DNA from 2 places in the Actinoplanes sp. SE50/110 genome. Region 2 is predicted to be linked to the other one. Evidence: riboswitches for the same ligand, from Rfam matches in the RefSeq annotation. Region 2 holds a riboswitch; the other holds the start of a gene.
The links. Region 2 has a riboswitch for S-adenosylmethionine ahead of thrC (threonine synthase). Riboswitches for the same ligand answer to the same signal wherever they lie in the genome.
Positions count from the first base shown of each region.

Region 1: another riboswitch for S-adenosylmethionine. It lies ahead of ACSP50_RS10960 (aminotransferase class V-fold PLP-dependent enzyme); the one in region 2 lies ahead of thrC (threonine synthase).

Region 1 is NZ_LT827010.1:2,451,276-2,466,743, reverse strand. It holds partial or broken gene ACSP50_RS10975 (IS1182 family transposase) at 1-773, opposite strand, end outside; gene ACSP50_RS10970 (glycosyltransferase) at 952-2,214, opposite strand; gene ACSP50_RS10965 (glycoside hydrolase domain-containing protein) at 2,217-4,382, opposite strand; gene ACSP50_RS10960 (aminotransferase class V-fold PLP-dependent enzyme) at 4,581-5,807, opposite strand; SAM riboswitch class IV at 5,820-5,937, opposite strand; gene ACSP50_RS10955 (DUF1684 domain-containing protein) at 6,010-6,783, shown strand; gene ACSP50_RS10950 (M20 family metallopeptidase) at 6,794-7,879, shown strand; gene ACSP50_RS10945 (HD domain-containing protein) at 7,867-8,460, opposite strand; gene ACSP50_RS10940 (MFS transporter) at 8,457-9,701, opposite strand; gene ACSP50_RS10935 (class I SAM-dependent methyltransferase) at 9,773-10,585, opposite strand; gene ACSP50_RS10930 (cellulase family glycosylhydrolase) at 10,733-12,262, shown strand; gene ACSP50_RS10925 (response regulator) at 12,336-13,913, shown strand; gene ACSP50_RS10920 (ATP-binding protein) at 14,432-15,468, opposite strand, start outside.
Region 2 is NZ_LT827010.1:8,790,862-8,806,329, forward strand. It holds gene groL (chaperonin GroEL) at 1-1,215, opposite strand, end outside; gene ACSP50_RS39400 (GNAT family N-acetyltransferase) at 1,602-2,108, shown strand; gene ACSP50_RS39405 (hypothetical protein) at 2,108-2,551, shown strand; gene thrC (threonine synthase) at 2,768-4,051, opposite strand; SAM riboswitch class I at 4,062-4,180, opposite strand; gene ACSP50_RS39415 (ABC transporter permease) at 4,404-5,279, opposite strand; gene ACSP50_RS39420 (alpha/beta fold hydrolase) at 5,276-7,981, opposite strand; gene ACSP50_RS39425 (AAA family ATPase) at 8,112-10,271, shown strand; gene ACSP50_RS39430 (DUF3263 domain-containing protein) at 10,274-10,597, opposite strand; gene ACSP50_RS39435 (ABC transporter permease subunit) at 10,684-11,676, opposite strand; gene ACSP50_RS39440 (ABC transporter ATP-binding protein) at 11,673-12,653, opposite strand; gene ACSP50_RS39445 (DeoR/GlpR family DNA-binding transcription regulator) at 12,714-13,499, opposite strand; gene ACSP50_RS39450 (SIS domain-containing protein) at 13,678-14,610, shown strand; gene ACSP50_RS39455 (ROK family protein) at 14,667-15,468, shown strand, end outside.

The DNA.
Region 1 (15,468 bases), 2.9 Mb from region 2:
TGATGGCGTACTCCTGGACCCAGGTCTGCCGCAGGACCTCTACGGCCTCCACCTGGCGCAGGTGCGCGGGTGCGTCGCCGGCGAACACCGCCGTCATCAGCCGGGAGCCGTCCGCGCCGACCTGTTCGGCAAGCGCGATCCGCTTGCGGGTTCCCGGTGCGGGCAGGCGGTACTGCTCCGGGCGGTCGCTGTAGCGGTCGAACCACTCCGCGTCCGCCAGCGCCGCCACCCAGGTCGGCGCCAGCACCGAGAGGGCGTTCAGCGCGGCGCGCATCGTCTCGATACAGCGTTCCAGCCGGTTGACCTCGCGCACCGCCGTGATCACGTGGGTCGAGTCGGTGCGCTGCTTCCCCCCCGCCCTTCACCAGGCCAGTCGCTCGGGCGGCGTCGACTACGGCAGTGAATACGGCCTGCTCCAGGCCGCCGTTGATCAACCGGGAGCGGAACTCCGAGAGCACCGAGTAGTCGAAGCCCGGGTCGGTCAGCTCCAGGCCGAAGGCGTACTTCCAGTCGATGCGGGCACGTACGGCGTCCGCGGCCTGCCGGTCCGCCAGGCCTTCGGCGAACTGCAACACCGACACCAAGGCCAACCGGGCAGGAGACAGCGCCGGTTTGCCCCGCGACGGGAAAGCGCCGCGGAACATGTCGTCAGTGAAGATCGGCCCGAGGGCGTCCCGCACCCGCATCGCGGCAGTCCCGGCCGGGAACGCGGTCCGGGCCACCCGAGCAGTCAGCTCCGGAACCTCACGCAGGTCCATCGGACGCAGCGACACCCCAACCTCCACGACGAACGCCCCGAACATGATCAGCAGAGATCATGCCGGGGCGAGCATCTACTTCGGAATTCGCCAACAGAGTCCCGGGAGGGGCGGGGCTCGGCAGAAGCGGAGCTCAGCAGAAGCGGGGCTCGGCAGGTGCGGGGCTCAGCAGGGGCGGGGCTCGGCAGGGGCGTCAGGCGGGAGGGCCGGCAGGGAAGAGTGAGTCGAAGACCGCGGTGCGGTCGAAGGACATGGCGTAGTCGCGGGCCCGGCTCTCCATCGCCCGTTTCTCCGTTTCCGGCATGTCGAGGACGACCCGGTCGAGGGCTTCGGCGAGCGCGGTGATGTCGCCGGCCTCCACGATGATGGCGGTGTCGCCGACCGCTTCGCCGGTGCCGCCGGTCAGGGTGGTGACGATCGGGCCGCCGCCGGCCAGCATCTTCTCGGCGAGGGCGATGCCGAAGGTCTCGACGAAGTCCGGCTCCGGCTTGGTGGGCAGAGCGTAGGCGGCGCACCCGGCCATCAGGAGTGGCTTCTCGTCGTCGTCGACGTCGTTGAGGAAGATGATCCGCTCGTCTTCCTTGGCCATCGCCCGGACGTGTTCGAGGGCCGGGCCGTTGCCGGCGACGACCAGCGGCACCTCTTCCCGGCACTGCATCTGGCCATAGGCGATGACCAGGTCGTAGATGCCTTTGGCGCGGGCCACCCGGGACAGGAACAGGATGTACTTGCCGCGTTTGAGGCCGCGCTTCTCCAACGCCTCGTCGATCGCGTCGTCGCCGAGGCTGAGGAAGGCCGACGAGTCGATCGGCGGGTAGCTGACTGTCACCCGGTCACGGCACTGGCTCGCGAAGCTGGTGCCGCAGTGCGCGTCGACCTCCTCGGCCGAGGCGATGATCTCGTCCTTGGTGTATTCGGAGACGGCGACCACCTCGTCGCTGGCCAGGAAGGTGGTCATCAGCACGGTGGCCGCACCGAACCGGCCTTCGCGCAGGCACGAGCGGATCACGTTCGTGACGTCCGAGCCGACCGCTTTGGCGATGGTGTGGACCTGCGGGTTGAAGCCGGCGGCCCGGGCCGCGGTGACCGCGTCGTTGATCACCTGAGTGTGCGGAACCAGGTACATCGACAGGCAGACCGTGGGCACGCCGTCGCTGAGCAGTTCGACGAGCCGACCGGTGAGTCCGGCCAGGTGCCGGCCGTCGGGCACCCGGTAGTCGCCGACCGCCTCCGGGCGTTCGACGGTGATCCCGTCGCTGTACGGCAGCAGCCGGTCCAGTGGCTTGAGCGGCAGGCCGGCCGCCTGCAGCGCGGGGATCGGCCAGGTGAGCAGGCGGACGTCGTCGAAGCCCCGGTGCAGGGCGACTTCGGCGAGGTTGCGAGCCTCACCGGAGTGTCCGCAGATAACCGGGTCGGCGCGGACCGCGATCACGAGTCTCCGGGTAGGACGGCTCATGGTCATTCCTTAAAGGGGGTGAAGGAGTGGGACGGCGGGCGGTTCCCGTGTCCCCACGTCGAGGGTTCGGGGCCGAGCTTGAGGTGCAGCCGGCCGCCGCGGTGCACGTCGGTCGCCGAGAGGTGCGCCGCGTGCAGGGGCTTGCCGTTGAGGGTGGCCGATTGGACGTACTGGGCGGGTGGGTCCCGGTCGAGACCGTCGACGCCGATCGGCGTGTCGACGTGTCCGCTCGTTTCGATGATGAACTCCTCGTCGCCGACCCGCATCGCGGCCCGTTCGAAGGCGGGGGCGTTCACCAGGAAGAGGTTCTGCCCGGCGACCGGGAACAGGCCGAGCGACGCCCAGACGTACCAGGCGCTCAGGCCGCCGGAGTCGTCGTTGCCGGGCAGCCCGCCGGGACCGGTACCGAACTGCCAGGTCAGCGCAGAGTGCACGACCTCGGCGGTACGGTCGGGCCGGCCCGCGTAGTGGTAGGCCCAGGGGGCTTCCATGTCCGGCTCGTTGTTCAGGCCTTCGAACCGGTTGAGCGCGTAGCCGAGGGCCATCTCGGCCGGCTGCGGGCTCACCCCCGGCTGTTTGACCGGTTCGGCGCCGTAGCCGAAGAATCGGTCCAGTTTGTCGATGAACCCGCGGTCGCCGCCGGACAGTTCGATCCGGGCGGCCATGTCGTGCAGCAGCCGGAACGAGTAGTTCCACTTGCCGCCCTCGTAGAACTCGGAGTCCCGGAGCAGCCCGCTGACCGGGTCGAACGCGTTCACCCACTGGTGGCTGCGGCGTTCCAGGTCGTCGGCGAGTCTGCGGTCGTTGAGGGCGCGGGCGAGTTTGGCGGTGCAGTGGTGGGCGTACGCCAGGTCGAGGGTGTGCGTGATCGGGTGCACCACGCCGTGCTCGAAGAAGTCTTCGCCGTACATCCGGCGCAGGTCGTCGACCATGTGGACGAGTGCCCAGCCCCAGTCGACGCCGCCCCGGCCGAGGGCGTGCGCGTCGGCGATCGCGGTGTGCGCCAGCGCGGACGCCTGCCGGAAGAACCGGTCGGCGCCGCGCGCCATCCGGTAGCCGATCGGGAAGTTGCCCTCCTCCTCGCACACCCGGATCAGGGATTCGAGCAGGTCCATGGCGCGGTCCGGGGCGATCGCCTGCAGCAGCGGGATCTGCGTCTTGTAGATGTCCCACATGGTGCAGATGTCGAACGCCCACGGGCCGGAGCTGGGCCAGAACGGGCTCTCGTCGTCGGCGAAGCACGGCTTGATCAGGGAGTGGTACAGCGCGGTGCCCATCACCGTGCGGCGCGCCTCGGTCCCGCCGTCGACCCGGACCCGGCCGACGTGGTCGCGCCAGCGCTGCTTCGTGCTAAGGCGCACCTTCTCGAAGGCCGGCTCGCCGGTGCCACACTCCCGGCGCAGATTCTCCCGGGCCTGGTCGCAGCCGCGCAGCGAGAAACCCATCCGGACCTCGATGGTCTGCCCGGCCCGGGCCGACCCCATGAACAGCATGCCGAACGGGCGCAGCGTGGTGTGCCGGATGCTGTCGAAGTCGAGCCGGGTGCCGCCCGGGATCAGCCGCCGGTCGTACCACAGCATCTGCCGCCAGCCGGGGGCGTCGGCCTCCAGGTGGACGGAGAGCGGCACGCCCTCCATCACCACGGTGCCCTGCGCGCAGCCGTGCCCCATGCTCTCCACCTGGGCGCGCAGCGGGACCGTGCGGCCCAGGTCGATGGCGAGGCCGCCGCAGGACAGGTCGATCACGACCCGGGCACTGTGGTGGTCGGGGAACGTGTACCGGTGGACGGCGACCTTCTCCCCCACGGTGATCTCGCAGCGCACCCCGGTGTCGAGGTTCGCGGCGTAGTACCCGGGCTCGGCGCGTTCGTCGTGCAGCGCCCAGGACTGGCCAAGGTCGTCCAGCGGCTGGACCATCGGGGTGACCCGCACGTAGTTGTAGTACTTGCGGATCGCGCCGGTGCCGGACTGCTGGAAGTGGGTGAAGCCGGAGGCCTCGGTGCGCTCGAACATCTCCTCGGGCACGCCCTCGGTGTTCTTCGCGTACCGGCCGTAACCGGTGGGGTAGGCGCCTGAATAGGCGCACGCGCTGACCATGCCCAGGGGCGAGGTCGCGCCGGGGTGGGTGTTGCCCACCTGCGGCTTGGGCCACCACCAGGTGGCGGCCAGACCGAGTGCGCGGGGCAGGTCGGTCGCCGCGGTGCCGATGAAGGGATCAATGTTGTCGAGGATGGCGGGACTCTAACCGGCGACAGGGCCCGCTGTGGTTTCAATCAGGTGAACTGGACCTTCGGAGTGACACACTTCCGGTTGATCAACATCTCCCGGAACAGCTCTCGGCGCGGCGGGCCGGGTGGGGAGGGCTGCTCAGGAGCGAACTGTGTCCGCCAGAGCCGTGACGAATCGATCGATGTCCGACACGGTGCTGCCCAGCCCGAAACTCGCCCGCAGCAGCCCGGCACCGTTCGTACCGCAGATATCGGATTTCTCCGTGTTGGTGAGGCGGCGGACCAGGGGGTGCGCGCAGAACTGGCCGGCGCGGACCCCGATGCCGTGCTCGCGGCCGAGAAGGTGGGCGACCCGGGCCGGATCGTGGCCGGGCAGCACCAGCGAGACGATGCCGACCCGGGGGTGCTCGGGACCGAAGATGCTCACCTCCCGGACTTCCGGGACGGCGACCAGGCCGGCCCGCAGCCGGGCCAGCAGCGCCTGCTCGTGCCGGTGCAGCTCGTCGCGGTCGGCGACCAGCAGCGCGGCGCAGACCGCGGCCAGCGCGGTCGCGCCCAGCAGGTTCGGCGTGCCGCCCTCGTGCCGCGCCGGACCGGCCGCCCAGGTCTGCTCGCCGGGCCGCTCACCCACCGTGGCGCTGGCCCCGCCGCCGTAGAGGTACGGGTCGGCGGCGTCCAGCCAGTCCCCCCGGCCGACCAGCACGCCGGAGCCGAACGGGGCGTACAGCTTGTGCCCGGAGAACGCCAGGTAGTCGGCGCCCAGCTCGTCCAGGTCGACCGGCCGGTGCGGGGCGAGCTGGGCGGCGTCGACGACCACCCGGACCCCGTAGGTGTGCGCCACGTCGGCCAGCTCGCGCACCGGCCAGATCTCCCCGGTCACGTTGCTGGCCCCGGTGATCGCCAGCACGGCCGGGGTGCGCAGGTCGCGCAGCGCGTTCTGCAGCGCCTGCACCGCGAAGTGCGGCGACGCCGGGGTGGGCAGCCGCAACGGGTTCGGCCAGGGCAGCAGGTTGGCGTGGTGCTCGCCGTCGAACAGGATCGTGGTGGTGCCCGCGGGCAGCGCCCGGGCCAGCAGGTTCAGCGAGTCGGTGGTGTTCCGGGTGAAGATCACGTGGTCGCCGGGGCGGGCGCCGACGAACTCGGCCACCACGTCCCGGGCCACCTCGTAGGCGACCGTCGAGGTCTGCGAGCGGACCCCGGTCCCCCGGTGCACGCTGCCGTAGCGCGGCAGCAGCTCGCCGACCGCCTGAGCGGCGGCCTCGACGCAGGGGGCCGAGGCGGCGTAGTCGAGGTGCGCGAAACGGATCGTCTCGCCGCTGGGGAGCTCGGTCTTCAGGTCGTCGCCGACGATGTCGAGAGCCGACATGGCATGCCTCCGGTTCAGCGCTTGCCGTCGCCGGTCGGCGAAACGGCCCGGTCCTCACCCGGGGCACCCCATCGCGAACAGGAAGGGTTGCCGGTCAGCGAGCCGGGGCTTGACGCTGACACTCATGACCTGCCCACGAAGTTAGCAGATGTCACAGCGCCGCGCCATATCCCACGGAGCCAGTAGGGATTAGGGTCGACGCATGAGCAGCTTCGAGCAGCAGTGGACCCGGTGGCACGACGAGCACGAAACCCGGCGGGCGGACAAGCACGGCTTCCTGGCGATCACCGGGTTGCACTGGCTGACCGAGACCCCGCAGCGGTTCCCGGACGCACCCGGCGAGTGGAGCACCGGCCCGGAGGGCGTGCTGGTCACCCTGGCGCCCGGGGAGGAGCTTGACGGGATCCCGGCCGGCGAGCACCGGTTCCCGCCCCTCGCCGAGCGCGCCGACCACACCGTGGGCTGGGGCGAGGCGAAACTGGAGATCGCCCGCCGGGGTGGTCACGACGTGCTGCGCCCGCGGCACCCCGCGCACGAGACCCTGGTCGGGTATCGGGGCACGCCGGCCTACCCGCCGGCCGAGGAGTGGGTGGTGACCGGGACGTTCGTGCCGTTCGACGAGCCCCGGCCGGTGACCGTGGGGTCGGTCGCCGAGGGCCTCGAGCACGTGTACGAGTCGCCCGGACGCATCGAGTTCACCGCCGACGGGCGGGATCTGGCGTTGACCGCGTTCAACGGTCACACGCCCGGCTCGCTGTTCGTGCTGTTCACCGACGCGACGTCGGGCGTCACCACGTACCCGGCGAACCGCAGTGTGGCGATCGCGCCACCGGCCGCCGACGGCACCGTGACCCTCGACTTCAACCGGGCGACGAACCTGCCGTGCGCGTACACCGAGTTCGCCACCTGCCCGCTGCCCCCGGCCGAGAACAGGCTGCCGATCGCCGTGGCGGCGGGCGAGCAGCTGCCGCGCTAGGTTCGGCGGGATGGAGGAGCTGCTCGCGCCGGCCGAGGCGCTGATCGGGATCCGGTCGACCGCCGACCGGCCCGCCGAGCTGCACCGGGCCCTGGGCCTGGTGCTCGACCTGGTCGGCCCGGGCTTCACCACCCGGCGCTTCGAGTCCCGGGGCAGGCCCAGCGCGCTGCTCACCCACCCCGACCGGCCGGGCCGGCCTCGGGTGATCCTGAACGGTCATCTCGATGTGGTGCCCGGAACGCCGTCGCAGTTCCGGGCCCGCCGCGAGGGCGACCGGCTGTACGGGCGCGGTGCGCACGACATGAAGGTCGCGGCGCTGGTCCTCGCCACGGTGTTCCGGGAAATGGCCGGGGAGCTGCCCTACCCGATCGCGTTGCAGCTGGTCACCGATGAGGAGACGGGCGGACAGGACGGGACCGGGCACCAGCTGGCGCAGGGGGTGCGCGGCGACTTCGTGATCATCGGGGAGCAGAGCGGGCTGCGGGTGGTCACCGAGTCGAAAGGCCTGGTGCGGGCCCGGCTGATCGCTTCCGGCCTGGGGGCGCATGCGGCGTATCCGTGGCTGGGTTCCAACGCCCTGCTGACGCTGCTGACCGCGGTGCAGCGACTGATCGCGCGCTATCCGGTGCCGGCCGAGGAGGCGTGGACGACGACCGCCAATCTGGCGCGGATCGAGACCGGGAACCAGGCGGTCAATCAGGTTCCGGCGGATGCGACAGCCTGGTTCGACATCCGCTACCCGCCGGAAGACGCGGCATTGACCGGGCGTTCCATTCCGGAGATCGCCGGTCACCTGCGGTCGATCGTGGGCGCCGAGGTGGAGGTTCAGGTCGACGCGGTGGGGACGCCGCATCGGGCGGATCCGTCCGGGGCCGGGGTGCGTGCCCTGCAGGAGGCGGCCAAGGCGGTCGGATACTCCGGGGAACTGCTGCGCAAGCACGGGGCGGCGGACAGCCGGTTCTATTTTCCGCTCGGCATCGATGCCGTCATTTTCGGGCCGACCGGCGACGGGCAGCACGGCCCGTCGGAATACCTGGAGATCAGCTCGCTGCAGCCCTACCACGACGCATTGACGCGATTCCTTCAATCCCGCTGAAGAGCTCGTGCGGCGAGCAGATGCTCGATGCGGCCGGCGATGCCCCGCAGGTACGGCCCGCGTTCCGGGTCCACCAGCGCGTTCAGTGAGCACGGCCCGTGCCGCAGCAGCACCTCGGCGTACCGGGCCGCCGGGTCCACCCGCAGCCCGCTCGGCCCCACGGTCTGGTCGGCGTAGGTGAGCGCGTCCGCCAGCACGGTCCGCTCGTCCGGGTAGGCGGCCAGCGATCCGCTCAGCCCCCGCGCCGCGGCCACGAAACGGGCCCCGGAGTGGTAGGCGACCAGCCCGGCCACCCGGACCGGCCACCCGTTGCGGGTCAGGTGGTCGGCGCCGTCCAGCGGGTGGAACCCGGTGACGACGGTCGGCTCGGCATAGCCGATGTCGTGCAGCCAGGCCGCCGCGGTGACCAGGTCGGCGTCGACGCCGAGCGGCCCGGCCAGCTCGGCGGCCCGCCCGGCGACCCCCCGGGTGTGCAGCCAGCGGTCACCCATGCCACCGAGCAGGGACTCGGCGAGCAGCCGGGCGGCCGCGGTCAGCGGACCCGGTGTGGTCACCGGACGGAGCAGCGTGGGGGCCGTCATCGCCAGAGCGTAGGCCGCCGATGGTGAACAGCGGTCAAACTCCGGCGGAACGTGCGGTCAGCGGCGAAGCTCACCGCCGCCAGCCCCAGCCCGATCGCGGCCAGCACCGCGCCGGTCCACGCCGGTGCCAGATAGCCGTAACCGCGCGCGATCACCAGCCCGCCCAGCGCCGCCCCCAGGCCGTTGGCGGTGTTCATCGCCGACTGGTTCACCGCCGCGCCCATCAGCTGGGCCCCCGGCGCCACCGCGATCAGCCGGGCCTGCATGGCCGGGCCCAGCGCCAGGCTCGCCGCGCCCACCAGGAACGACCCGAGGAACAACCCGACCGTGCTGTGCGCGGTCAACGCGAAGATCACCGCCGCCACGATCACCGTGCTGAACGCGGTCAGCGTCGCCCGGCGCAGGTTGCGGTCGGCGAACCAGCCGCCCACCGCGTTACCCACGGTCATCCCCAGCCCGACCGCGACCAGCGCCCACGGCACCGCGCGGGTGGACAACCCGGTCACCTCGGTGGTCACCGGGGCGATGTAGCTGTCCACCGCGAAGAACCCGCCGAACCCGACCGCCGCGGTGACCGCCACCAGCCACACCTGCGGCCGGCGCAACGCCCGCAACTCGGCGCCGATCGACGCGCCCGCGGGCGTCGGCGTCTGCGGCACCGTGGCCAGCACCGCGAACAGCGCCAGCAGGAACACCCCGGCGATCACCAGGTAGGCCACCCGCCAGCCGGACGACTGCCCGATCAGGGTGATCACCGGAACACCGGCGACATTGGACAGCGTCAGGCCGCCGAGCACCACGGCGAACCCGCGCGCCTCGTTGCCCGGGCCCATCAGGTTCGCCGCGACCAGCCCGGCCGCCCCGAAATACGCTCCGTGCGGCAGCGCCGCGACGAACCGGGCGACGAGCACCAGCCCGAACGTCGGCGCCAGCGCGGACGCCACCGTACCCACCGTGAACAGTGCGAGCAGACCCAGCACCAGCCGCTTGCGCGGCATCCGGGCGGACAGGGCGGCGATCAGCGGGGCGCCGGCCACCACCCCGAGGGCGTACGTGGTGATCACCCACCCGGCCTGCGCCACCGCGTCCTCGTGCGAGCGCGCCCACGCGGCCGGCAGCAGATCGCGGGTCATCTCCGGCAGCAGCCCCATCGCCACGAACTCGGTCAAACCGATCGCCACGCCGCCGAGCGCCAGCGCCACCAGCGCGGTCCCCCGCTGCCGTCCGGTCACATGATCCATTCGCATGACCCTAGGTCGCTCCCCGCCCGCCGGCAGCGTCGCACTTCACAAGACGATGGCGGGGTACGACATCAGCCGCGAACCGCCGCGACGACGACCATCCGCCGGTGTTCCGCCGAGAGTGGCTCGCCGTCCTCGCCGTGCCCGGCCACCGTGGTGCACCCGGCCGCGGCACACCAGTCCCGGATCTCCGGGAAACCGAACAGGCGCTTGACGAAGGTCAGGGTGCGCGCCCGGCCGTCGCGGACCACGGTGCGCTCGACCTCGAAGCGTCCGGTGAGCGGGTCGAAGCGGTGCCGGTCGGCGAGCAGATCGCCGTTACCGAGGGCGACGGTGATCCGGGACGGCGTCCACGAGGTCAGGAACCGCACCTGATTGTCGAGGTCCAACGCCAGCCGGCCACCGGGGCGCAGCACCCGGACGATCTCGTCGAGCACGTGCCGGTTGACGGCGTCGTCGAAATAGCCGAACGCGGTCGACCAGTTCACCACCCGGTCGAAGCGGCCGGTCCACTCCCGCGGCAGCTCGCGCATGTCACCGGGGACATAGTCGATGTCGAGGGCGCGGGCGGCGGCGTCGGACCGGGCCCGGGCCAGGAAGACCTCGGAGAAGTCGAGGCCGGTGACCCGGCAGCCGCGGGCCGCGAGGGCGGCGGCCAGAGAGCCGTGGCCGCAGGCCAGGTCCAGGACGGTCATGCCGGGTGCCAGGCCGAGCAGCCGCCACACCACGTCGGCGGTGGCCGGCCCGCCGCCCGCGGCCGGCACGGCGGGCCCGTGCGTCACCCCCGCCGCCGCCCGACCCGCCTCCTCCGCCGGGTGCCTGGCGAAGAAGTGCAGGTAGTCGTCGTCGTACATGGCCGAGGCATCGAAGAGGTCCGCTGTCATGGGTCGACGCTAGACCACCCGGCCAGCGGCGAACCAGAACGGCATCACCTCGCACCCGAACGGCACTGAACGCTTTCGTTGACCGGTCCGTCGCGCCGCCGAACTGAACCGGCACATCCACCCGCCGTCACGAAGGACCTGGCCGCCATGCGCTCCGTCACCCCCGTCGTCGCCCGTTCCCTGCCGCTGCTGCTGGCGGCCGGGGCGACGGTCTCGTCAGCGACGACCCCGGCGTCCGCCGCCACCGCGGCGGTCAAGCCGGCGGCGGCGATCCTGGCCTCCACGACCGTGCCGGGCGCGCGGGACAGCCTCACCCCGGCCCAGCGGCTCGCCGCGGTCCAGTCCGCCAAGCAGATCAACTACTACCCGGCGGGTGGCAGCTGGACCCGGATGTGGACCGACTTCGACGCCAAGAAGATCGACGCCGACCTGGCCAAGGCCCGGGCACTCGGTGCGGACAGCGTGCGCGCCATCGTGTTCCCGTCGGCCTTCGGCTACCCCACCCCGAAACCGGAGTACGCCGCGAAGCTGGCCCAGTTCGTGTCGCTCGCCGCGGCCCGGGGCATGACCGTCAAGGTCACCCTGTTCGACTGGTGGGACGGCTACTCCGACGTGGCCGGCAGCACCACCTGGGCGAACGCGCTGCTCGCCCCGTTCCGTAACGACGACCGGATCATTTCGATCGAACTGCAGAACGAGCTCGACCCGACCGACCCGGCCGCGATCGGCTGGGCGAAGAAGCTCCTGCCGGTGATTCGCAAGGCCGTGCCGGGGGTTCCGGTGACCATCCCGATCAGCTCGTCGGCCGGCGTCGCCGGCCTGTCCACGCTGAAGTCGGCGATGGCGGCGACGCCGCTGGACTACTACGACTTCCACCTGTACGGCAATTCGGAACGCGCCCTGGCCTCGATCCGGCAGGCCCAGGCCGCCGTGGCGCCGGCCCCGCTGGTGATCGGCGAGACCGGTACGAACACGCTGCAGTCCAGCGAGGGTGAGCAGGCCGCATATCTCGCCCGGGTGTTCGCCGCCGCCGAGGTGGCCGGGGTGAACGCGGTCGCGCCGTGGACGCTGAACGACTTCGCCGCCGGCAGCATCCCGGACTCCGGCGTCGCGCGGATCCCCGAGCAGTACTGGTACGGCCTGTACCGCGCCGACAGCACCGCCAAGCCGGCCGCCGCGGTGGCCAAGGCCGAGTGGAACGGCGCGCCGTCCCCGACCGGCCTGATGGACCTCGGCTTCGAGAACGCCGCCGGTCAGACGCCGTGGCGGTCCTACCTGTCCGACCTCGGCACGCCCACCCGGACGCAGACGGCCGCGCGGTCCGGCAAGTGGTCGGTGATGCTGACCAACACCGGCAAGACGGCGGCCGGGTCACCGTCGTACCGGGTGTCGCCGATCGAGCCGGTGCAGCCCGGGCGGCGGTGGCACGCCGAGGTCTGGGTCCGCGGCAAGAACGAGACCGGCTCGACGCAGATCGCGCTGAGCTGGTTCGACGTGAACGACCGCTGGATCGGCGGCGCCTCCTCCGCCGACCTGCCGTCCGGGACCACCGACTGGACCCGGCTGTCGGTCGACGGTGTGGCTCCCGCGGGCGCGGCCAGCCTGCAGGTGCACCTGAAGTCGGGGGCCGACACCGGCACGGTCTGGTTCGACGACGTGGCGATCAGCGCCTCCTGAAACCGGGCGATTCGCAACTGTGCTGCAGCCCGGTGCGTCTCACGCACCGGGCCCGGCCGCCGAATCTGAGGGCATGATTCGTAGACGGCGTCAGGGTAGCGATCGGCTCGGCGGCTCCCGCGAAGCGACGGGCCAGCGGTGGACGGCCGGGCGGGTGTCGGCCGCCGGCTACGGGTCGGTCATCGGGCTGCTGGCCCTCGGCGGTGCCGCCGCCCACCTGGGCATCGACGGCGCGCAGGCGCAGCGGGCGCCGATCGACCGGGCCTATCAGGCGCTGGACACCCTGTCGAGCCTGCGGAGCCAGCTGCAGGACGCGCAGCGCGGCGAACGCGGCTTCGTGCTGACCGCCGACGAGCACTACCTCGCGCCCTACACCTCGGCGGCGACCCAGGTGCCGCAAAGCCTGGCGCGGCTGCGTCAGCTGCTCGGCGCCGACACCGCGCACCGACAGACGCTCGACGATCTGCAGGCCTCGGCCACCGCCACGGTCGACTACCTCGGTCTGGCGGTCACCCAGCTGCGCGACGAGGGTTTCCGGGACGCCCGGCCGGACGTGCTCGGCACCGCCGGCACCGAGACGCTGGATCGTGCCGGCCGGTTCATCGACACCCTGCGCCAGGATCAGCTGACCGTGCTGCACGCCCGGCAGCAGCAGCAACAGGAGCAGGAATCCCGGGCGCTCTGGCTGGTCACCGCGGCGCTGGGGGCCGCCTCGGCGATCGCGCTGACCGCCTGGCGGGCCACCCGATCGCCGGCCCCGTCGCCGCCGGCCGAGCCCGCTGCGGCGGTCGAGACGTTCTCGGCATCCGACTCGGCTTCGGAGCCCGCCGAGGAGACCTGGCACACGCCGCTGCGGGTGCTGCTGGCCGAGGACGACCCGGTCAACCAGAAGGTCGCCCAGTTCATGCTCGGCAAACTCGGCCACCGCGTCGACACCGTCGGCAACGGTCTGGAAGCCGTCCAGGCGCTGCGTGCCGCCGACTACGACGTGGTACTCATGGACGTGCAGATGCCGATCCTCGACGGCCTCGAGGCCACCCGCCTGATCCGCTCGGAGTTCCCGGCCGACCGGCAGCCGCACATCATCGCCATGACCGCCAGCGTGCTGGCCGAGGACCGGGCCGCGTGCCGCGCCTCCGGCATGAACGACTACCTGCCCAAGCCGGTCAACCTTCCCGACCTGACCAGCGCGCTGACCCCGCTGCTGGACCTCGGCCATGACCTGCCCGGCGACGACGGCGAATCCGGCGATGCCCGGACCGCGCCCGACGCCGACCGGGAGTCGGAGGTCCGCGCCCGCCTGGACGACATCAGCGACGGCGCACCCAGCGACCCGGAACGGACCCTGCTGGCCCGCCTGCTGCGCTCGTTCACCACCGGCACCCCGGCCGGCATCGACCGGCTCGCCGCGCTGTTTACCGCCGGCGACGTCCCCGGGGTCCGCGCCCAGGCGCACACCCTCAACGGCTCCGCCTCCAACATCGGCGCCGTCCACCTGGCCGGCATGTTCGCCGCGGTGGAGGCCGACGCCCGCGCCGGCCGCCTCCCCCGGAATGCGGCCACCATGGCCGCCATCCGCGCCGAGTACGCCGCCGTCGTCCCGGTCTGCGAACGCCTCGCCGACGAGCTGTCCGCTGCCACGGCCCACTGACCGCCACCACCGCCCCGGCCCGCCTCCGTGCGCGGCCGGGGCATCCCGGGCGTGCGTGTCACGGGCAGCGCCTCCCCGACCCGGGTCAACGCCCCCCGTCGAAGACCCCGGCGACCTGCGCGATCGGACGGCGGTTGCCGTCGCATCCCCGAACCGTTCGACGGTGGGCACCTCGCCGGCCAGCCAGCGCGCCACCGTCCGACGATCGAACGGACGCCGCGCACCGCCCGACCACACATGTGACGATCGAACGGACACCCTGCACCGCTTCACCACACGGTCGATGCTCGAACGAGCAGATCTGCGCTGCCTGATCACGGTGGACGGTGGCCGGACGAGCGGAGGGGCACCGGCGGTCCGGCGGCGGGGCGGCGGTCGTGCGCGGCCGCGATGGGCGGACCACGTCTTGGTCCGCCCCACCCCGGATGGTCGCTCAGCGATCGGGAGTGGCAGCGGCGTCGCGCCGCGCGGCGGGGCCGTGCACAGGTCGTACCACCAAAGATCTTGGCCGTTGATGATCAGCGGTCCGGAAGCGTGAAGATGATCTTCGTCCCGCCGCCCTCGTTGTCGGTGACATGGATCGTGCCGCCGTGCCGGTCGACGATGCGCAGGCAGCTGGAGAGGCCGATGCCGTGACCGGACGCCGAGGTGCCGTCCAGGCGGGTGAACATGTCGAAGACTCGGCGGCGCTGGTCCGGGGGGATGCCGCTGCCGTTGTCGGCGACCGTTACCGCCCAGGCCTCTTCCGCGCGGGCGGCGGTGATGACGATGCACGGCCGGCGGTCGGGGTGGCGGTATTTGATCGCGTTGGCGATCAGGTTCTGCAGGAGCTGGCGGGCCAGGACCGGGTCGCAGGACACGACGGGCAGGTGGGCCGGCGAGAGGATCCGGGCGCCGGAGGCGAGTATTTCGGCGTTCAGGTCGGCGATCACACTGGTGAGGATGTCGCCGAGGTCGGACGGGGTGCGGCGGATGGGGGCGCTGCCGGCACGGGCGTAATCGAGGAGGGAGCCGATCAGGTCGCGCATCCGGGTGACGGCGCGGGAGGCGGCGTCGACCCAGTCGCGGGGCTGGCCGGTGACGACGTCTTCGAGCAGCTCCAGGTAGCCGCCGACGGCGGCGAGCGGAGCGACCAGGTCGTGGCTGACCGCGCCGGCGAAGTTGGTCAGGTCGGCGTTGGAGCGGCGCAGCTCCTCGTTGGCGGCGGCGAGTTCGCGGCGGGCGTGTTCGATGGCGCGCTGCTGGGCACGGTCGGTGGTGACGTCGTTCATCGCGACGACCGCGCCGAGCGGGATGCCGTCCGGGCCGACCAGGGCGCGGCCGTTGACGGTGACGTGGACCGGGTCGCCGCCGCGGCGCCGGATGAGCATTTCGGCGTTGCTGACCGAACCCTCGTGCAGAGCGCGCAGCAGCGGGACCCGGTCGGCCGGCAGCGGCGTCTCCCCGTCGATGTCGAACAGGAAGTACCGGTCGGCGAAGTCGTTCGGGTCGACCCCCGGGTCGGCGTCCAGGCCGTGCCAGTCGCGGGCGGCACGGTTGAACAGGGTGAGCCGGC
Region 2 (15,468 bases):
GACGGCCGCCTTCGCGTTGCGAACAGCGTCCTCGATGCGGTGCTTGCGCTCCTTGAGCTCGACCTCGGTGGCCGCGCCGACCTTGATCACCGCAACGCCGCCGGCCAGCTTGGCCAGCCGCTCCTGCAGCTTCTCCCGGTCGTAGTCGGAGTCGGACCGCTCGATCTCGGCGCGGATCTGGTTGACCCGGCCCTGGATCTGCTCGCCGTTGCCGGCGCCGTCGACGACGGTGGTCTCGTCCTTGGTGATGACGACCTTGCGGGCCTGGCCCAGCAGGGACAGGTCGGCGGCGTCCAGCTTGAGGCCGACCTCCTCGCTGATGACGGCGCCACCGGTGAGGATGGCGATGTCCTCCAGCATGGCCTTGCGGCGGTCACCGAAGCCGGGGGCCTTGACGGCGACCGACTTGAAGGTGCCACGGACCTTGTTGACGACCAGGGTGGCCAGGGCCTCGCCCTCGACGTCCTCGGCGATGATCACCAGCGGCTTGCCGGACTGCATGACCTTCTCGAGGATCGGCAGCAGGTCCTTGACGTTGGAGATCTTGCTGTTCGCGATCAGGATGTACGGGTCGTCGAAGACGGCCTCCATCCGCTCGGCGTCGGTCATGAAGTACGCCGAGATGTAGCCCTTGTCGAAGCGCATACCCTCGGTGAGCTCCAGCTCCAGCCCGAAGGTGTTGCTCTCCTCGACGGTGATGACGCCTTCCTTGCCGACCTTGTCCATGGCCTCGGCGATGATCTCGCCGACCGTGGAGTCACCGGCGGAGATGGAGGCGGTGGAGGCGATCTGCTCCTTGGTCTCCACATCCTTGGCGAGCTGCTGGAGGCCCTCGGAGACGCTGGCCACCGCGGCCTCGATGCCCCGCTTCAGGGCCATCGGGTTCGCGCCGGCGGCGACGTTGCGCAGGCCCTCGCGGACCAGCGCCTGAGCGAGGACGGTCGCCGTCGTCGTGCCGTCACCGGCGACGTCGTCGGTCTTCTTGGCGACCTCCTTGACCAGCTCGGCGCCGATCTTCTCGAAGGTGTCCTCGAGCTCGATCTCCTTGGCGATGGATACACCATCGTTGGTGATCGTGGGGGCGCCCCACTTCTTCTCGAGAACGACGTTGCGGCCCTTCGGGCCGAGGGTCACCTTGACCGCGTCGGCGAGCTGGTTCATGCCCCGCTCGAGGCCCCGGCGAGCCTCCTCGTCGAATGCGATGATCTTGGCCATACGGCGTTGTCCTCCTGGACATTCGCGGGTGAGGGCCGGTCTGACCCGCTCCCGCACACTCTTTGAGGAAGTCTGTGGACGTCACCACCTGGCGATGTGACGTCCTCAGGCCGAGCCGGATAGCCCGCGACGACCGGTTTCGTGTCGCGGCGCCGATGGCGGCGTCGCGACCGGAACCCCACCGTCCCGACCTGCTGGCACTCACACCTCGTGAGTGCCAATCACTTGTTTAGCACTCCCGGGTACCGAGTGCAAGAAACCCCATCTTCCCGCGAAACCCCGGTGCCCGGCCCGCAAACCGACTAAAGATCTTCAACCGCAGGTGGGAGGGTCCCGTTTGCGGCAACATGCTTGCCGCAACCCGCCGTGGCGAGTACTGAGGACGCATGGAGAGTTGGATGGTGCGCCGGATCACCGCCCGTGACGCCGGGCGGATGCGCGCCCTGCGGCTGGAGATGCTGGCCGACAGTCCGCTCGCCTTCCTGGAGACCCTCGCCCAGGCCGCCGCCCGCTCGCACGAGGGTTACCGGCGGCGGCTGGACATGGCCGCCGACGGGCCGGAGCTCGCCCAGTTCGTCACCGATCCGGGCGACGGGCCGCTGCTCGGGCACGCCGGCGGCACCGCGATCCCGGACGATCCGCTGGTCACCGTCGTCTTCTCGGTCTACCTGACGCCGGCCGCCCGGGGCGGCAAGATGCTGGCCAGCCTGATCGAGGCGATCGCCGACTGGTCCACCGCGGCCGGGCGGCACGAGCTGATGCTCGAGGTGGTGACCGGCAACGACCGGGCCGTCCGGGCCTACGAGAAACTCGGCTTCCAGGACACCGGGGTGCGGCTGCCGCACCCGACCGTGCCGGTGCTCACCGAGCTCCAGATGAGACGGCGGCTCTGATGGCCGGCCGGTGGCATGTCGCCCGGACGCTGCTGACCGCGGTGAACGGGACCACCGGCGCCGGGCTGCTGCTGGCCCTGATCACCCGGACGAGGGTCCGCCGCGGGCGCGACGGGGTGCTGATCGCCGAGGGCTGGCGGTTGCCGATGCCCCCGGCGTCCTGCTTCACGGTCGGCTCGGTGATCATCACGCGGCGCAGCGCCGAGTGGCTGCTCGCCGAGGAGCGGGCCGCGCTGCTCGCCCACGAGAGCCGGCACGCCGGGCAGTACGCGGTGCTGGGTCCGCTGTTCTGGCCGGCGTACTGGGTCGCTTGTGGGTGGTCGTTCACGGCGACCGGCTCGTACGGCGTCCGCAACTTCTTCGAGCGTCACGCCGGCCTGAAGGACGGCGGATATCCCGAGGATCTGCCGCTGCGCCCGTGGCTGCAGCGGCTGAAGCGGTAGTTGGTCGGGAGGACGGACGCACAGCGCCTCCGGCACGTGGCCATTGGGTCAGCGCTGGGTCGTTGGGACCCTCGGAGATTGTCGCCAAGCTCAGGTGAGGGGCCTCGTACGGCGTCGCGTCCTCCCGCGAGAAGCATTTTGTCGATCCGGAGATCGGCGCGCAAGTCCTCCGCGGTAGGAATTCTCGACAACCGGCAGATAGCCGGTCACCCAGAGTCATCCCAGCAGGCCGGCCTCGCGAGCACCGCGCAGCGACGGCTTGATCCGGTGGGTCGGGCCGGCCGTGCCGACGATCGCGTCCAGCGTCTTCAGGCCCTCGCCGGTGTTGTAGACGACGGTCTCCCGGGTCGGGTCCAGCCTGCCGCTCTCCACCAGCTTCTTGAGCACCGCGACGGTGGTGCCGCCGGCCGTCTCGGCGAACACGCCGGTGGTGCGGGCCAGCAGGCTGATCCCGGCGCGGATCTCGTCGTCGTCCGCGTAGTCCATCCAGCCACCGGTGCGGCGGACCGCCTCGATCGCGTACGGCCCGGCCGCCGGGTCGCCGATGTTCAGTGACTTGGCGATCCCGGTCGGCTTCACCGGGGTGATCACGTCGGTGTCGCCGTGCAGCGCCACCGCGATCGGGTTGCAGCCCTGAGACTGGGCGCCGAACACCCTCCAGCCGCCCTCCGGCGCCTCGGCGAGTCCGATCTCGACCAGCTCGCTGAACGCCTTGTCCACCTTGGTGAGCAGCTCGCCGGAGGCCATCGGGATGACCACCTGGGCCGGGATCCGCCAGCCGAGCTGCTCGGCCACCTCGTAGCCCAGCGTCTTGGAGCCCTCGGCGTAGAACGGGCGCACGTTCACGTTGACGAACGCGGTGTCCTCGAACTCGTCGGTCTCGACCAGCTCGCTGCACAGCCGGTTCACGTCGTCGTAGGAGCCGTCGATGGCGACCAGGTCACCGCCGTAGATCGCGCTCATCACGACCTTGCCCTGCTCCAGGTCGCCCGGGATGAAGACGATGCTGGGCACGCCGGCCCGGGCCGCGTGGGCGGCGACCGAGTTGGCCAGGTTGCCGGTCGAGGCGCAGGAGAACCGGGTGAAGCCCAGCTCCTTGGCGGCGGTCAGGGCCACCGAGACGACCCGGTCCTTGAACGAGTGGGTCGGGTTCTGCGAGTCGTCCTTGACCCAGAGCGGCGCGGTGATGCCCAGCTCGGCGGCCAGCTGCGGGGCGCTGACCAGCGGAGTCAGGCCGGGGTCGAGGGTCACCCGGGTGGCCGGGTCCTGGCCGGCCGGCAGCAGCGCTGCGTAACGCCAGATGTTCTGCGGACCCGCCTCGATCTCGGCCCGGGTCACCCGCGCGAGAGCCGCCTCGTCGTAGGCCACCTCGAGCGGGCCGAAACACTCGTAACAGGCGTGCTGCGCGGCCAGCGGGTACTGCGCGCCGCAGGCACGGCAGACGAGGCCGCGGGCGGGCGAGGTGGAGATGGCAGCGGGTGCACTGACGGTAGACGTCATCGAGGCGTTCCTCTCATCTTTCCCCGGCGGCGACCTGCCGCGGAGGACGGAATTAGCACCTGCCGCATCACGAAAGCGGTGGTTGCCGGGGCTTCATCGGGCCGTTCCCTCTGCCCCTCTGGATGAGGTATTCAGTTGTTTCCCCGAGCTTACGACGAGATGCACGAATAACCCCAGCGAGTTCCCGAGGTGTGAGCGACCTCCTGATCGGCGCACGGTAAGAAGACCTTTGAAGATCTTCATGGCGTGCGCTGCGGCCGATGACTGACCGCCGCTCCCGCCGCTCCCGGGCACGACGATCTTGGCCGCTGGCGCGGCCAGAACAGATCGCCGCACCCTACGATCCGTGGACCTAGCTGGTTACGTCCTTCCGAGTGAAGCGCAGGAACGCCGTGCCCCAGAAGAGCGTCGCGTAGATGATCGCGGAGATCGCCCCCTTGGCCAGATCCTCGGTCTGCACCGGGGTGGACAGCAGACCCAACCAGGCGTCGCTGTAGTGGGTGGGCAGACCGGTGCGGATCGAGCCGAGGGCGGTGATCTGGTCCAGGATGCTGGACAGGATCCAGAGCAGGACCGCGCCGCCGACCGCGCCCAGCGCCGCGTCGGTCAGCACCGAGAGCAGGAAGGCCAGGCCGGCTACCACCAGCAGGATCACCGCGAGGTAGGCGAGGATGGCGAGCAGCCGCAGCACGCCCTGCCCGGGTGGGATCCGGGCGGCGATGGTGCTGCCCAGCGGATGCCAGCCGTAGCGCAGCGTGCCGACCAGCAGGCCGGTGCCGGCCAGCAGGAACAGCGCGAGGAAGGCGTAGCCGAGCGCGACCACCAGCTTGACCGCGAGCAGCCGGGCCCGCGGCACCGGGATCGCCAGCAGATAGCGCAGGCTGCCCCAGCTCGCCTCGCTGGCCACCGTGTCGCCGGCGAACAGGGCGAAGACCACCACCAGCAGGAAGCCGGCCGAGACCGCCAGGCAGAACAGGGCGAAGTTGAGCCCGCCCGAGGTGGCCAGGTCGACCAGGCTGCTGAACGCACCACCGCCGTTGTCGTCGTCGCCGCGGTTGTCGCTGCCGAACTCGAAGGCGACCAGGATGATCAGCGGTAGCAGCACCATGAAGCCGAGGGCCAGCTGGGTGCGTCGCCGGGACGCCTGCCGGCGGATCTCGGCGACGATCGGCAGGGTGCGCGACGGGCGGTAACCCGCCGCGGCATCCGGACTGACATCGATGCTCATCGGTCTCCACTCCCCCGCGAGTTGTCGCCGACCAGGGCCAGGAACGCGTCCTCCAGGCGGCGGCGCGGCACCACCCGGTCGACGCCGACACCGGCTTTGACCAGCGAGGCGACCAGGTCGGCGCGCGGCGTGCCGTTCATCTCGACGATCAGCCCGGTGGCGCCGTCCGGGGTGACCGAACGCACGCCCAGACCGGAGAGGATCGCGGTGGCGGCCGGCACGTCGGACACCTCGAAAGCGACCGACGGCGACTCGCCGACGATGTCGCCGACCGGGCCGGACGCCACGATCCGCCCCTTGTTCACCACCACCGCGTGGGTGCAGGTCTGCTCCACCTCGGCGAGCAGGTGGCTGGAGACCAGCACGGCCCGCCCGTCGGTGGCGTAGCGTTGCAACACGCGGCGCATCTCGGCGATCTGCGGCGGGTCCAGCCCGTCCGTCGGCTCGTCGAGCACCAGCAGCTCGGGCAGCCCCAGCATCGCCTGCGCGATGGCCAGCCGCTGCCGCATGCCGTGGCTGTAGTTCTTGGTCCGCCGGTGGATCGAGGCACCGAGACCGGCGATCTCCAGCGCCTCCTCGAACCGCGCATCGGCCCATGGCCGACCGGTGGCCTGCCAGTAGGCCCGCAGGTTCTGCTCGCCGGTCAGGTGCGGAAGAAAGCCGGGGCCCTCGACCAGCGCGCCGACCCGGGACAGGACCTGCGCGCCGGGGACCAGGCGGTGCCCGAAGACGTGGATTTCACCGGCGGTCGGCGTGGTCAAGCCCATCAGCACCCGCAGTGTGGTGGTCTTGCCGGCCCCGTTCGGCCCGAGCAGGCCGACCACCTGGCCGCGCTCGACGGTGAAGCCGATCTCCTCGACCGCGACGAAGCCGTCCTTGTACGCCTTGCGCAGCCCGGTCACCACCAGCGGGGTGTCGGCGAGGTCGTCGCGCACGGCAGTCACCCGGCGACGCCGGCGGGCGCGGCGGATCACCGACAGGACAGCCAGGGCGATCAGGATGACCGCGATCAGGGCTGCCAGCGCGTACCACCACAGCGCCGCCGGCGTTGCGATCGGCGTGCCCACCAGGGTGGGCAGCGTCAGCTGCCCGTCGACCGCGACCGTGTAGGTGGCCGGCCCGGGCGGTGAGAGGAACGCCTGGTCCGAGGTGGCGACGACGACCTGCAGCGTGTGCCCGGCCTCCATCCGCCGGACGATCGCCGGCAGGGTGACTGTGACCGGCTGCGCCTGCTCGATGCCGGTCGGCAGCCCGGTGAGCCGGACCGGGGCGACCAGCCCGGCGCTGAGCGTCGGCGCGCCGCTCTGGTCGACGTCGTAGAGCTTGACGAACAGCGTCGCCGACCCGGTCGGCGACGCGGCCCGCAGCCGGATCGTCGGCGCACCGGCCACGTCGACCGCGGCGGTCAGCGGCGCGCTGGCGAAGGTGGCGTGCTGGCCCGGGATGTCGGCGGAGAGGTTGCCGCTGAGCAGCGAGCTGAGCCGGCTGCCCAGCCCCGGCAGGGCGGAGAGCGCGGCCGGGTTGCCGTTCGGCGGGTTGGCGATCGGCTGCGCCGCACCGGTCACCGCGACCCGGGTGCTGCCGGTGCCGGTCGTCCCCGGATACGAGTCGGTGGAGTAGCCGTTGGTGACCAGGTCCCGGTCCATCGCGCTGAAACCGGCCACCCGGGAGAAGGTGAAGTCGTCACCGGGGGCGGCGCCCCGGCCCTTGAGGTAGTGGTCGAGCCACTGGCCGGTCAGGTATTCGACCCGGTCCTGGTCGGACCTGGGCCCGGCACCGCCGTCGTGACCGCCGGTGAACCAGGCCACCCGGACCGGCGTGCCGGTGGCGGCGATCCCCTTCGCGTTGGCGTCCGCCTCGGAGAGCGGGAAGAGCGTGTCGACCGCGCCCTGGATGAGCAGCGTGGGCGCCTTGATCCTGTCGAGCACGGTGGCCGGGCTGGACCGGCGCAGCAGGGCCAGGGCCGCCGCGTCCGGGGTGCCGCTGGTCGCCATCGACAGGTAGGCCGCGCAGACGTCGGCGGCGAACCGGCCGCACGCCGGGTTGTCGCCGCCCGCGCTGGAGCCGAAGAAGACCCCGGCCCAGCCCTTCTTGAACACCCCGGTGGCGTCGGTCGCCGCGGACTGCGGCAGGAAGGCGTGGTCCAGATCGTTCCAGGTGATCGACGGGACGATCGCGTCGACCCGCGGGTCCTGCCCGGCCAGCAGCAGGGCCAGCGCGCCGCCGTAGGAGCCGCCGACCACGCCGACCCGCGGGTCGCCGGGCGCGTCGGTGCGCACCTCGGGGCGGGCGGCCAGCCAGTCGAGCAGCTGCCGGGCGTCCTTGACCTCGTAGTCCGGGCTGTCCAGGTGGATCTCGCCGGTGCTGCGGCCGAAGCCCTGCGCGGTCCAGGTGAGCACCGCGTAGCCGCGGGCGGCCAGCGACTCGGCGTCCGAGCGGACCGAGTCCCTACTGCCGCCGAAGCCGTGCGCCAGCAGCACCGCGGGCACCGTGCCGGACCGGTCGCGGGGCAGCAGGAAGCGGGCGTCGAGCTCGACCTGCTGGTCACCGGCCGGGCCGGTGCGGACCGGGATCCGCAGATCCTGGGCTGTCCAGGCGGCCCGCGCGGGCAGCACGGCCCAGACGGTCGCGGCGGCGAGGAGCACGAGCACCACCGCGGCGGTGACCGCCCGGCGCCGGGTCACCCGGGGTAACGCAGACATGGCGCCCAACCTAGCCCGGCCCGCCTGAGCACGGGCTGTGAAGCGGGACGGCGGCAGATAGCGTGGACCACCTAAGGCTCCCGGCGATCACTCGGAGGCATGCGCGGTGGCTGACGATCTCACCCTGACCATGACGTGGCGGTCACCGGCCGACGAGGGCCGACGCGCCCTGGTCCGGATGCATCCCACCGCGATGAAGGCGCTCGAACTGGAACCGGGCCAGGCGGCGCGGCTGTCCGGGTCGCGCAGCACGGTGGTGCGGGTGATCGCCGACGAGACCACCGGGCAGAAGCAACTGCACGCCGACGACCTCACCTTCGGCAACGCCGGGGTGCCGGACGGCGGGCCGGTCACGGTCACCCCGATCCCGCTGACCGCGGCGAGCCGGGTGATCCTCAGCGGGCCGCCCGGCGTGCACGGCACGATCCCGCCGGAGATGCTGCGCCAGGCGCTGTTCGGCAAGACGGTCAGTCCGGGCGACGACGTGTCGCTGCTGTCCCAGGAGGTCTTCCCGGACCGCAAGCCGCCGGTCAGCCCGTCGACCCGGTCCAGTCTGAGCTCGCGGTTCCCGTGGTGGACCAACCAGCTGCTGACCGTCGAGTCGGTCGACGACGGCGTGCTGGTCACCACGAAGACGGTGGTCGGCTGGCAGGACGGCCCGGCCACCGCCACGGCCCGGGAAGCCGCGCCGGAGACACCGGCCGCCGGCACCCCGGCCGAGGTGCCGCCGCCCAGCCTGGAGGACCTGGTCGGGCTGCGCGCCCAGGCCAAGGAGCTGCAGGAGCTGCTCGACCTCGGCTTCAACCATCGGGAGGTGCTGGCCAAGCTGCACACCCGGGTGGCGCTCGGCATCCTGGTCTCCGGGCCGTCCGGGTCGGGCAAGGGCGGCATGGTCCGGGCGGTGGCCGCCACGGTCGGCGCCGAGGTGCGGCTGATCTGGGCGCCGGAGCTGGCCGCGCTCACCAACGACGCGGCCGCCCGCCGGCTGCGCGAGGCGGCCGCCGCGATCCGCGGCGACAAGCCCGCGGTGCTGCTCGTCTCGGACGTGGAGGCGCTCGCGCCGCGCGACGAGCCGGGCCCGATCGCCACGGTGTTCCGCCAGGTGCTGGCCGAACTGGTGGCCGGCGGCGCGGCGGTGGTCTGCACCACCGGCAGACCCGAGTCGGTCGACCCGGAGCTGCGCGCCCCCGACCTGCTCGCCGTGCAGCTCACCGTGCCGCTGCCGGACGCCGCGATGCGCCGCGAGCAGCTCACCGTGCTGACCCGGGGCATGCCGCTCGCCGCCGACGTGCGCCTCGACGACGTGGCCGGCCGCACCCCCGGGTACGTCGCGGCCGACCTGGGCGCGCTGGTCCGCGAGGCCGGGGTGCGGGCCGCGTTGCGGCAGAAGACGTCCGACGAGCCGAGCGTCACGATGGCCGACTTCGAGGCGGCGCTGGACGTGGTCCGGCCCACCTCGATGGCCGAGTCGACCCTGGAGGTGGCCACCGTCACGCTGGACGACGTGGGCGACATGGCCGAGGTCAAGCAGGTGCTGACCGAGTCGGTGCTGTGGCCGCTGACCTATCCGGACACGTTCGCCCGGCTCGGCGTGACCCCGCCGCGCGGCGTGCTGCTCTACGGCCCGCCCGGGTGCGGCAAGACGTACCTGGTGAAGGCGATCGCCGGGACCGGCAAGGCGAACGTGCTCTCGGTCAAGGGCGCCGAGCTGCTCAGCAAGTGGGTGGGTGACAGCGAGAAAGCGGTCCGCGAGCTGTTCCGCCGGGCCCGGGAGGCCGCGCCGACCCTGGTCTTCCTGGACGAGGTGGACGCCCTGGCCCCGGCCCGCGGCCAGGGCTCGGACGGCGGGGTCACCGACCGCGTGGTGGCCGCCCTGCTCACCGAGCTGGACGGGGTGGAGGACCTGCGCAACGTGGTGGTGATCGGGGCGACCAACCGGCCCGACCTGATCGACCCGGCGCTGCTGCGCCCCGGGCGGCTGGAGCGCCTGGTCTACGTGCCGCCGCCGGACGGGCCGGCGCGGGCCGCGATCCTGCGGGCCTCCGCCAAGTCGGTGCCGCTGGACGAGTCGGTCGACCTGACCGCCCTCGGCGAGGAGCTGACGGGTTTCTCGGCGGCCGACTGCTCGGCGCTGATCCGGGAGGCGGCGCTGGCCGCGATGCGCGGGTCGCTGGAGGCGTCCACCGTCACCGCCGCGAACGTGAGCACCGCGCGCGAACGGGTGCGGGCCTCGCTCGACGCCGCCCAGGTCGCCTGGCTGGAGTCGTACGCCGAAAAGCGGAACGCCTGAGGCTAGCGGCGGCGGGTGCGGGCCCGGGTCGATCGCAGCCGCCGCAGGCGGCCGATCAGCACCGGGTCGCGTTCCAGCGCGGCCGGGTTGTCCAGCAGACCATTGAGGAGCTGGTAATACCGGGTCGAGGAGAGGTCGAAGGTGTCCCGGATGGCCTGCTCCTTGGCGCCGGCGTGTTTCCACCACTTGGCCTCGAACGCGAGGATCTGCTCCTCACGCTCGCTGAGAGCCGGTTGCTCGGCGACTTCCGGCTGCCCGGACGGCTCGGCGGTGCGGGGCGCGGGGATGTGCTGCTGATCACCGGTGGGTTCGGCGGCGGGCTGCATGGCACTCCCTCACGGCACGGATGGATGGATGGTTCGCGCGGGGATCATCAGCATAGTGGCGGCCGACGATCCCCGCGTACGCTACCTCAGGTGATGTCGCGCTTACGCATCGTCCACATTGCGGCACCCACAATGATGATGGCCACCGCGGCGAACAGCCCGCCCGCCATCTGCCAGGTGACCGTGTAGCTGGGCGGCTCACACCCGCCGGCCAGCACGCACGGCGCGTTGTCGTCGACCACTTTGTACGACTGGTTCATCCACGCGGAGATCCACGTCGGCAGCAGATAGAGCTCGTAGAACCGCGCCTTGGCCAGTGACAGCACGATCGCCAGGCCGTACTGCAGCACCACCAGCGTGCCGATCGCCGCGCCCAGCGCCGCCGCGGTGTGCCGGCCGATCGACGCCGCGCCGAAGCCGAGCGCGCCGGCCACCACCACCAGCCCGAGACCGCGCAGGCCCATCAGCCCGAACGACTGCCAGACGCCCGGGGTCATCCGCGCGGTGATGCCGCGCTGGGTCGCGATCAGCCAGCAGATCCCGGTCCAGGCCGCGCCGGTCACCACGGTCAGGCCGGTCAGCCAGACCAGCAGGGCGGCCAGCTTGGTGGACAGCACCCGGAGCCGCTGCGGCCGCCAGAGCAGCAGGTTCATCATCCCGCCGCTGTTCCACTCGGCGCCGACGAAGGACGCCCCGACGACGAACGCGACCAGCGCCATCAGCGCCGCGAAGGTGATCACCATGTTCGGGAACTGCTCGTGGAAGTCGAACGTCGACGGCATGTAGTACTCCGCCTTGTAGTCCTCCCGTTGCGGCTCACCGAGGTTGTCGCAGTTCCCGCCGAACTGCGAAGGATCCTGCTGGCAGTGCTTCTTGTCCTCGGCGAACTGCTGCACCGCCTGCCGGTACCCGGTCTCCGCCTCGGCCTGCGCGGCCGCCACCGTGGCCGGGGTGGCCTTCTGGTTGGTCGCCGCCACACCGGCCGCCACCAGGACCAGCACCAGCAGCCCGAGGGCCACGAAAAGCCTGGTGAACCGCCGCTTGGTCAGCCGGCGCCGCTCCGCCCGGAACAGGCTCACTGACCCCACCCACCCTGCGTCGCCGTGACCTGATCGACCTGCCGGTTCGCCCCGTCGACCGGCGCGGTGCCGGTCAGTTCCAGGAACACGTCCTCCAGCCCGGCCTCGATCGGGCTGAGCTCGGACACGTAGATCTGCTTTTCGGCCAGCAACTTGGTGATCTGAGCCGGGTTGCCGGCGTTCCCGACCACCAGGTGGTCGCGTTCCACGGTGAGCGCCGCGCCGGCCGCCCGGAGGATCGCCGCGGCGCCCGCCAGGTCGACACCCGGCTCCAGGCGCACCCGCACGCCGGTCGAGGAGTGCTTCGCGAGCACCTCGCCGACCGATCCGGTGGCGACCCGGCGCCCGGCCGAGATGATCGTCACCGAGTCGCAGATCAGCTGGATCTCCCCCAGGATGTGGCTGGACAGCAGCACGGTCATCCCGGAATCGGACAGGTCGCGCATCAGCGTGCGCATCTCCCGGATGCCGCCCGGGTCGAGGCCGTTCGCCGGCTCGTCCAGGATCAGCAGTTTGGGCTCCTTGAGCAGGGCGGACGCCACCGCGAGCCGCTGCTTCATGCCGAGTGAGTAGGTTTTCACCCGCTCCCGGGCCCGGTCCCGCAGGCCGACCAGCTCCAGCACCGCCGGCACCCGCGCCTGCGCCACCCCGCCCGCGTCGGCGAGCAGCGACAGCGTGGTCTCCGCGGTGAAGTTGCCGAAGAACTGGGGGCTCTCCACGATCGCCCCGACCGAACCGGCGACCTGCGGCAGGTGTCGGGGGACCTCCTGGCCGAGGATCGCCATCCGGCCGTCATTGGGCTTGATCAGGCCGAGCAGCGTACGCAACGTGGTGGTCTTGCCCGATCCGTTCGGGCCGAGGAAGCCGTGCACCTGGCCGGCCTCCACCACCATGTCGAAGCCGTCCAGCGCCTTCCGGACACCCTTGCGACTGCGATAGGTCTTGCGCAGTCCTGATATCTCGAGTACGGCGGTCATCGCCGCACCCTAAAGGATCGACGCTCGTTCTCCCGTCTCAATCGTCGGGACACCCACGGATCAGGCGACGATCACGTCCACGCCGGCGTCCCGGAAGGCGGCGACCGTCGCGGACGACGCGCCCGAGTCCGTGACCAGCGTCTCGATCTGGGTGATCGGGCAGATCCGGGCGAACGCGTGGCTGCCCAGCTTCGACGAGTCGGCGATCACCACGACCCGCTTGGCCCGGGCCACCATCAGGCTGTTCATCGCCGCCTCGCCCTCGTGGTGGGAGGCCGCGCCGAGTTCCACGTCCAGGGCGTCGACCCCGAGCAGCGCGATGTCCAGGGTGACCTCCTTGAGCAGCGCCCCGCCGAGCGGGCCGACCACCTCGAAGGACTGCGGGCGGACCACCCCGCCGGCCACCACGATCTTCATCCGGGAGCGGACCAGCAGCTCGTTGGCGATGTTCAGGGCGTTGGTCACGACGGTCAGCTGGGAGCCCTCGCCGCCGGCGTTCAGGTCGGGGCGCACCGCCAGTGCCCGGGCCACCTCGGTGATCGTGGTGCCGCCGTTGAGGCCGACCACGGTGCCCGGGGTGACCAGGCGGGCCGCGGCCTCGCCGATCCGCTGCTTCTCGGCCGAGTGCTTGGCGCTCTTGTAGCGCAGCGGCAGGTCATAGGAGACCCCGTTGGCGACCGCGCCACCCCGGGTCCGGGTGATCATCTGCTGCTGGGCCAGCTGATCGAAGTCACGCCGGATCGTCGCCTGCGAGACGTCCAGCCGCTCAGCGGCCTCCTCGACGGACACCCGGCCGCTGTCCGTGAGGAGCTCCAGCAGGGCATTCCAGCGCGCGTACCGGTCCACCCGTCACTCCCCGATGCACGATCCATGATAAGTGTGTGCACATTAGTGCGCGAAAGGCCGAGAAGCAAAGAGTCCAAGTGCGCGGTACTTGCCCCCGCGCCAGCGCCATGAGCACAATAACGCGCGAAATACCCGGCTACCGAGCGCGAATGCGCAGCACAATCGGTGAGGATGAGCCATGACGCACGTTAAGGCGGAGATCGCCAGCCAACCGGACTGCTGGCGGCAGGCCGCCAAGCTGGCCGACGCACCCGGACTGCCGGCCCGCGGCGAGCGGGTCGCCGTGGTCGGCTGCGGCACCTCCTGGTTCATGGCCAAGTCGTACGCGGTGCTGCGGGAACAGGCCGGGCACGGCGAGACCGACGCCTTCCAGGCCTCCGACTTCCCGTACGGGCGGCGCTACGACCGGCTCATCGCGATCACCCGTTCCGGCACCACCACCGAGACCCTCGAGGTGATGCGCGCGGTCGGCGAGAGCACGCCGGTCACCGTGCTCACCGCCGACCCGGCCCAGCCCGCCGTCGACATCGCCGGCAACGCCGTGGTGCTGGACTTCGCCGACGAGAAGTCGGTCGTGCAGACCCGCTTCGCCACCAGCGTGCTGGCCCTGCTCCGGGCCCACCTGGGCCACGACATCGACGCCGCCGCGATGGACGCGGAGGTGGCCGTGCGCCTGCCGCTGCCGGTCCACCCGGCGCTCACCGACCAGATCACCTTCCTCGGTCGGGGCTGGACCGTGGGCCTGGCCGAGGAGGCCGCGCTCAAGTGCCGGGAGACCGCCGGCTTCTGGACCGAGTCCTACCCGGCCATGGACTACCGGCACGGCCCGATCTCGATCGCCGGCCCGCGCCGCGTGGTGTGGGCCTTCGGCGACGTCCCGCCCGGCCTGGCCGACGAGGTCGAGGCCCGCGGCGCCGCCTTCGTGCACAGCCGCCACCACGGCGGATACGCGTCGCTGGGCCGCTGGGTCGGCGGGCGCGCCCCGCTCGACCCGATGGCCGACCTGGTCCTCGCCCAGCGGGTGGCCGTGCTGCTGGCCACCACCCAGGGCCTCGACCCGGACAACCCGAGCGGCCTGACCCGGTCCATCGTGCTGCCCGACTCGCTGTGACCCGCTTCGCCGTGCCGGACAGTGTCGTCATCGCCCTCGACGTCGGGGGCACCGGGATGAAGTGCGCGCTGGTCCGCCCGGGCGGGGTGGTGCACCACGAGGAACGGCACCCGACCCTGGCCGGCCGGGGGCCGCAAGCGGTCACCGAGGACATCCTGGGCGTCGCCGAGGGGCTGGCCGGCAAGGCCCGCGCCGATGGGCTCACCCCGATCGCGGCCGGCATCGCGGTGCCCGGGGTGGTCGACGAGACCACCGGGGTCGCGGTCTGGTCGGCGAACATCGGGTTCCGTGACGTACCGCTGAAAGATCTTGCCGAGCGGCGCCTCGGGCTGCCCGCGGCCCTCGGTCACGACGTGCGTGTCGGTGCCCTCGCCGAGGCCCGCCTGGGCGCCGGGCGCGGACGCCGGCACGTGCTGTTCGTCGCGATCGGCACCGGCATCGCCGGCGGCCTGGTGGTGAACGGCACCGGCTACTCCGGCGCGCACGGGGCGGCCGGCGAGATCGGGCACGTGACGGTCCGCCCCGGCGGCGTCCCGTGCGGCTGCGGCCTGCGCGGCTGCCTGGAGGCGGAGGCGTCGGCCCGGGCCGTCGGCCGCCGCTACGCCGAACTGTCCGGGCAGGCCGGGGCCACCGCCTTCGACGTGGCCACCCGGGCCGCGGCCGGCGAGGAACTGGCCGGCCGGGTGTGGCAGGACGCCGTCGAGGCGCTCGCCGACGGGCTGCTCGCGGCGCAGGCGCTCTACGACGTGAGCGTGGTGGTGCTCGGCGGCGGCCTGGCCGAGGCGCGCGACGACCTGCTGGTGCCGGTCCGCGAAGCGTTCGCCCGGCGGGTCACCTTCCACCGCACCCCCGAGATCG